DNA from 3 places in the Shewanella sp. HL-SH4 genome. Region 3 is predicted to be linked to each of the others. Evidence: predicted binding sites of a transcription regulator. Region 3 holds the regulator's gene; each other region holds the start of a gene.

Region 1 (2,272 bases), 540 kb from region 3:
AGTTTAATTTCAAACATTTTAACTTGTGGGTTAGCTGCTACTTGTTTCAATTTTTCGTTATCAAGGTGACCTTCTGCATTACGTACGCCATATTTTGCGGTGCCAATTTGAAATACTAAGTCACAATTACCTTTAAGATGATGTGGGCTTAATCCCCCTTCACCAGTATTTAACCAGCAGCCTGCTTTTGCTGCACCGTGGGATAATGCGGTTATTGCAGGTCTTGATAATGCACCAAAGCTCATGGCTGAAATGTGGCAAATTTTGTCTGTGGTATAGGGCACATCACATTGCTCGCCAACCGTTACTGTGGCTGGTGCAACATGAATGTGATCACTGATAGGAAATGCTGAGTTGAGAAATAAAATACTGCCCTGTTTATCTAATGGCTGAGTAGAGCCAAAAGCAATGGTGCGCTCTACGTTTTTTGCTGCTCGATATACCCAGCTGCGTTCAGCGCGATTAAAAGGTAACTCTTCGCGGTCGTTAGCAAAAAAGTATTGTCTAAAAAACTCACCTTGTTTCTCAAATAAATAACGAAATCGACCAATAACGGGATAATTATGCCTAATAGCTTGTTTTGTCTGAAGTTTATCAGCGATGTACATATACACTACACCAATGATAACGGCCCAAAATAGCATTAGAAACAGGCCTGCGAACAGATCTATCCCCCATAAAATCCACGGTTGCAATTGCATGTATTATCCTTAAATTAAGCGAGTTAAATTTGTCTCAACAGATTGATTAGTCAATATAGTTGAAGATTACCTACTACCGTTGAAACTTATACTGAGTATCAAGAATAAGATCAATCTAGCTGAAATAACGAGTTTATGACTAGTCAAAACAACTAAATGAATAGTCTAAAGCTTAACAATATTCATTCGATGCAGTAATCGAAACGTTAATCTATGCCGTTAAATAAAGTATCTGATGCTAATGTTGAGTGTAAGGGTGATTTTTAAAAATATCACTTTAGGTTAATTTTTATTCGTCGATAAAGAGATATAGATTTCAAAAATGGAGCAGGCTTCATGGAAATTAAACCCAATAGAAATATGACCCAGTTTACATCATTGTCAAAAAATACAGAGAAAGATAAACAGGCTGTTGATAACGTCAGTAATCAGGGTGTGCAGTCAGAGGTTAAGCAAGCCAATATGTCTGTTAGTCAAATAACTAAGCGATTAATGAATGGGCAAATACTGGCGGCACAGGAGAAAGTGACGTTATCTTCCGGAGATCAATCACTGGCATTGTTATATCGCAGTGCCATTGATGCCATAGATGCTGAGCTTGATTTAGTCTTGGGTGAAAATAAACCCTCCAAATCAATGGAGGTTGAAGTTGATTACTCGCCTACAGCCACAGCAGATCGAATAGTACAATTTGCCACAGGTTTTTTTGGCTTATATCAGCAACAAAACCCCGAAGATGATTTCGAGACTCAGCTTAATAGCTTTATGGATAAGATATCTAAGGCGATAGATGACGGCTTTGGACAAGCCAAAGCCATATTGTCAGGTTTGAAAGTGCTTCAAGGCGATATTGTCGCTGGTGTGGATAGCACCTATGAGCATATTCAAAGTGGATTAGCTAAGTTTAAGTTAGACATGTTACCTTCTACTAAAGACGCAAAAGAATAAGGGTGTGTTATGTGGGTAACTGGTGAAGTAATTGAGCGAATTGATTGGAATGAAAAGCTTTTTTCCTTAAAGATTAAAGCGCCTGTTGAACCTTATATCGCAGGGCAGTTTATTAAGTTAAGCCAAATCCGAGATGAAAAACGTATTGCTCGGGCATATTCAGTGGTTAACCCACCAGGCAGCGATTATGTCGAAATATTAGCTGTAGCTGTTGAAAATGGTCAATTGTCACCCGATCTGCAATCACTTAACCCCGGTGACACAATTGAAGTGACACCCAAGGCGACCGGATTCATGACCCTAGATGAAATTCCCCATGGTGCACTGCAAGGTAAGCATTTGTGGTTAATTTCTACTGGCACCGCTGTTGGTCCCTTTATTTCAATGTTGTTAACTGACGAGCCCTGGCAGCGATTTGAAAAAGTTGTTTTGGTCTATGGTGTACGCTTAGCCTCGGATTTAGCGTATTTAGAATCTATTAAGCAGCTACAAGCAAAATATTCTCAACAATTTCACTTTATTCCTATTGTTACCCGTGAATCCTACGAAGATGCGTTAATGTGTCGCATTCCCGATGCGATTAATAATGGTCTGTTACAACAAAAAGCGTCATTAACGATTAA
Region 2 (2,272 bases), 810 kb from region 3:
ATCATTTGCTGCGATCCCATTAGCAAAATCGGTAGAATCCAGCGCCCTAAAGCTGATGTCCTCTAGACCCATTTCTGCGGCAGACATCTTGGCACACTCGATCGCTTCGGCCTCAATTTCAATCCCAGTTAACCGAATTTTGCCACTTGCACAATGTAGTCCGAATCCACCCACCCCACAAAATAAATCCCAAATATGTTGTGGATTAAATGCCGCTACCCACTCTCGAGCGGTTTGATAAAGTTGCTCAGCTACCTGTGGATTGGTTTGAAAAAAACTTTTAGGACGAATATATAAAGGCACATCATTAAAGCGATCAGCAAGACGGGTTTGATCGGTTAAAAATATTTCTTGATCGCCCTCTAAAATCGCCATATGAACAGGTTGAATATTAACCGACACTAAACTGATTTTAGGAAATTCAGCCTGTAACTGAGGTAGTTCTCGCTTAATTCGTGAAATTGCCTGTTCACTGTTCAGCACAAAGCGCAGCATAAATTCACCAGAGATATAACTTCTGGTGAGCAGAATAAATTTAAGCTCACCTTTACTTTTATCGACTCGATAAGGCGGAATTCCCGCTTGTTGCACGAACAATTGCAATCTATGCAATAGCTGCCGCATATCTTCAGGATACAGTTGGCAATCGCATAAACTAATGGGCTGCCCCTGGGGATCGACAATACCTAAAATAGGTTGATGTGCTGCACCTAAAACCACCATTTTGGCTTTATTGCGAAAACGATTTTCTTGGCTTGCAATGGGTTCAAGCCATTGCTCAACAGGCAATTGGCCAAAAAACTGCTGTAGTTTGGTCATTTTATGCTGTAACTGTTCTGACATAGGGATTTGAATATCACGACAGGATAAACAATGACCTTTTTCAAAAAACTCACACTTCACAACTTGATGCCTTATCAGAATTAAGTACTTTTAACGCGTTATCACATAAACTTTTAAGCTGCTGAAGTTGTGCCAGATCGCCACCCACTTTACAACGCATCATTTCAGGGACTGATTCAGCTTGTTGGCGTAGCATTTGACCTTGTTCGGTAAGGTGTAATACTCTAACTCGCTCATCTTCTTCACTACGGCCTCGTATTACTAACTTTTTTACTTCTAAGCGCTTAAGTAAGGGGGTTAACGTACCTGAGTCTAAATGCAATCGCTCGCCCAAGGTTTTAACGCTTATGCCCGCCTCTTTCCACAACACTAACATGACTAAATACTGCGGATATGTCAGTGATAACTCATCAAGCAAAGGGCGATAAGCACGGATCATCGCATTAGTGACGCTATATAATGAAAAACACACCTGATTTTCAAGTGCTAATGGGTTGGCTGATGGCATAAATATTCCCTTTAAAATTTGCTCAAGTATAACATATTCTAGTTGTGCACAATCTATAATATTTGCCAATAACAGAGAATACTTTGCCAAGAATTTATTATATTTTGCTAGGGAAGCATATTAATCCGATATCTTTGCTACAGTATTCAATACGCCTGCCGATATACAAATAGACAGAATACAAACACCATTATTTAATAAAAGTGAGGTTTATATGACAATTTCGGTAAACGCTCCAAGCAACATGCCAGCAAATATTGATTCAGGCCATAGCTTGAAAGCCGCTGTTATGGCGAAGGATCAACAAAAAGTGGAAGGTCAAATGGCACTGCAACTTATTGAAGCAGCAGCGCCTCCAGCACCTGTTGGCAATGCAGGTCACAATATTAATACGACTGCCTAAATTTTTACTGTGTAATTAGCTATCTTAAATTGCGACACCTTAGTGATTACGTCATTATGGTCTGTCATGAATAATGGATAGAGAAATACATTGATGAAAAATTTATCGGCTTTGGCTACTATTGGGTTAACTGCGGTTGGTTTAACTGTGATTGGTTTAACTCCAATTGCGCAGAGCTACGCCGCTACGTCTGTGGCTCAAGCACCTAGCTTTGAGTGCAATAAAGCACGCGGGTCTATTGAGAAGCTTATTTGTCAATCAGAAGAGTTGGCTCTACTGGATATTCAGTTACAGCCCCTTTTCAGCCAATTAGTTTCACAAGTCGATGGGCAGCAAGTTAACCGCATTAAAGCTGAGCAAAGAGGCTGGATTAAAGGCCGTAATGATTGCTGGAAAGCCGATAACCCTAAAGAATGTACTAAGCTTAATTACCAATCTCGTATAACTGAGCTACAAATTCTAGCAGGCGCTGTAGAGGTGCCAAGTGCAACTTATTATCAATGTGGCCATGATCCACA
Region 3 (2,272 bases):
AAAATCCTGCGCCATCAGTATTTCATTTAGTAATTGTCGTAAACGGGTTGTATCGTGTTCACTATGTGACATAAGCTGCTGAACATCATGACAAAGTTTTTTGAACTCACTCAACTCTATGTCTCGACGCATTAACTTATCCCACATAGGGGTAACAGATTTTATATTGGTAATTATTGTATCGGCCAAAGGTAAACATTCTTCAACTGCATCCATGGTTTTATTTGCAGCTTGTTCTGTCATATCAATAACGTAATTTAATCTCTCTTTAGCATCCGGTATTTCAACCTTGGCTAATTCTGATAAACGGTTATCTACCTGAAAATCTTGAAGTGCACTATGAAGTTGACGTGTTAATTTCCCGACCTCTTCAAATAATTCACGCTGTATTGGTGTAGCGAGTTCTCTAACAACGTCGTCAGCTTGATCTTGCTCCCCCGCAGTAAGCAGTTCGACAAGTTGCTGGGCCTGCTCGAGAGTAATTAACCCCGATATTATTGGCTGCATAACTTATCCTTGCTTAAGCGAGACGTTCAAAAATTTTATCTAATTTCTCTTTAAGGGTAGCCGCTGTGAAAGGTTTAACAACATATCCATTCACACCTGCTTGGGCGGCTGCAATAATTTGCTCACGCTTAGCTTCTGCCGTAACCATCAAAACAGGTAAATGTTTTAATGAATCATCGGCACGAATAGCCTTCAGCAAATCAATACCTTGCATACCAGGCATATTCCAATCTGTTACAACAAAGTCAAAATCACCTTTTTGCAACATAGGTAAGGCTGTTGATCCATCATCTGCTTCTTGGGTATTATTGAATCCCAAGTCTCGCAACAAGTTCTTTATGATACGTCGCATTGTTGAAAAGTCGTCAACAATAAGAATCTTCATATTCTTGTCCAAGGTTTCCTCCGGTGAGCTGACACTCTAGTGCTCTAATTAATAATTATTGTTGTGTCCAATGCTTGAGTTTGCCTTTTAATCTAAGCATAGCCTGACTTAATATCTGACTAACCCTAGATTCGCTTACTTCAAGAATTGCACCGATTTCTTTTAAGTTTAACGCTTCGTCATAGTACAGTGAAAGTACTAATGCATCTCTTTCTGGTAAGGTTTTAATTGCTTCCACCAGCGCTGATTTAAATTGCGTTTCAGCTAATGCTTCAAAATTATCATCTGGTATTCCATCATCTGTTACTAACACATCTTGCGAAATACCTAAATCTTCTATGCCTATGATTTTCCCAACAGAAACATCATTTAAAATATGATGGTACTCATTGAGCGACATATCAAGTTTTTCTGCAATTTCTGTGTCACGAGCATCACGTCCCAACCCTTGCTCTAGTTCGTCAATAACCTGCGCAACCCGGCGATTATTGCGATGAACTGAACGAGGAACCCAATCACCACGGCGGATTTCATCAATCATAGCACCGCGTATCCGAATGCCTGCAAAGGTTTCAAACTTAGCCCCTTTGGTGTCATCAAATTTTGATGACGCTTCAAGTAACCCTATCATGCCAGACTGTAGCAAGTCGTCGAGTTGCACTGAAGCAGGTAATCGCGCCAACATATGATGTGCAATTCTTTTTACCAGCGGTGCATACTGTTCAACAACGGATGTTTTATTATCGAACTGAGTATACGCGGCGGCTTTATTCACTCACTCTATCCTCTTGTGTTTCTTTGCGTTGGACTAAACGTTCAACAAAAAACTCTAAGTGTCCACCCGGCTGTTGTGGAACTGGCCAGCTCATAATTTTATTTGCCAGGCCGTGATAAGCAATAGCTGATGGCGACTTTGGATACGCCTCAACAACTAACTTTTGCTTTCGCACAGACTTACGTAAATTTTCATCAAATGGCACGGTTGCAACTAACTCTAAAGCAACATCTAAAAACCGATCCGTTACTTTACTTAGTTTAGCAAACAATTCCATTCCTTCACGTAAACTGCGTACCATATTAGCCACAATTTTGAAATGAAATACACCGTGTTCACGGCTTAATATTTTTATCAGTGCATAGGCATCTGTAATAGATGTCGGTTCATCGCATACCACAATTAATACATCTTGTGATGCCCTTGAGAAACTCAGTACCATATCTGAAATACCTGCCGCGGTATCGACAATTAATATGTCAAACTGTGTACGCATCTCACTGAAAGCACGAATTAATCCTGCATGTTGAGCCTGGGTTAACTCAACCATAGCTCTGCTTCCAGACGTTGCAGGAACAATACCAATACCTTTAGGGCCTCGAACA

The links. The regulator FliA, encoded in region 3, starts transcription of late flagellar genes. The targets are predictions, from matches to a motif close to CTAAAGNTNNNNNNNNNNNNGCCGATA.
Region 1: the regulator FliA is predicted to act here: its motif matches at 867-893, upstream of ACRWQL_RS06490 (DUF5610 domain-containing protein).
Region 2: the regulator FliA is predicted to act here: its motif matches at 1,489-1,515, upstream of ACRWQL_RS07645 (cytoplasmic protein).

The regions. Positions count from the first base shown of each region.
Region 1 is NZ_CP195037.1:1,270,069-1,272,340, reverse strand. It holds gene ACRWQL_RS06495 (FMN-binding glutamate synthase family protein) at 1-701, opposite strand, end outside; gene ACRWQL_RS06490 (DUF5610 domain-containing protein) at 1,038-1,649, shown strand; gene ACRWQL_RS06485 (ferredoxin--NADP reductase) at 1,659-2,272, shown strand, end outside.
Region 2 is NZ_CP195037.1:1,536,210-1,538,481, forward strand. It holds gene rlmC (23S rRNA (uracil(747)-C(5))-methyltransferase RlmC) at 1-903, opposite strand, end outside; gene ACRWQL_RS07640 (MarR family winged helix-turn-helix transcriptional regulator) at 893-1,351, opposite strand; gene ACRWQL_RS07645 (cytoplasmic protein) at 1,566-1,754, shown strand; gene ACRWQL_RS07650 (MliC family protein) at 1,848-2,272, shown strand, end outside.
Region 3 is NZ_CP195037.1:726,724-728,995, forward strand. It holds gene ACRWQL_RS04095 (protein phosphatase CheZ) at 1-507, opposite strand, end outside; gene cheY (chemotaxis response regulator CheY) at 521-904, opposite strand; gene ACRWQL_RS04105 (RNA polymerase sigma factor FliA) at 948-1,667, opposite strand; gene ACRWQL_RS04110 (MinD/ParA family protein) at 1,660-2,272, opposite strand, start outside.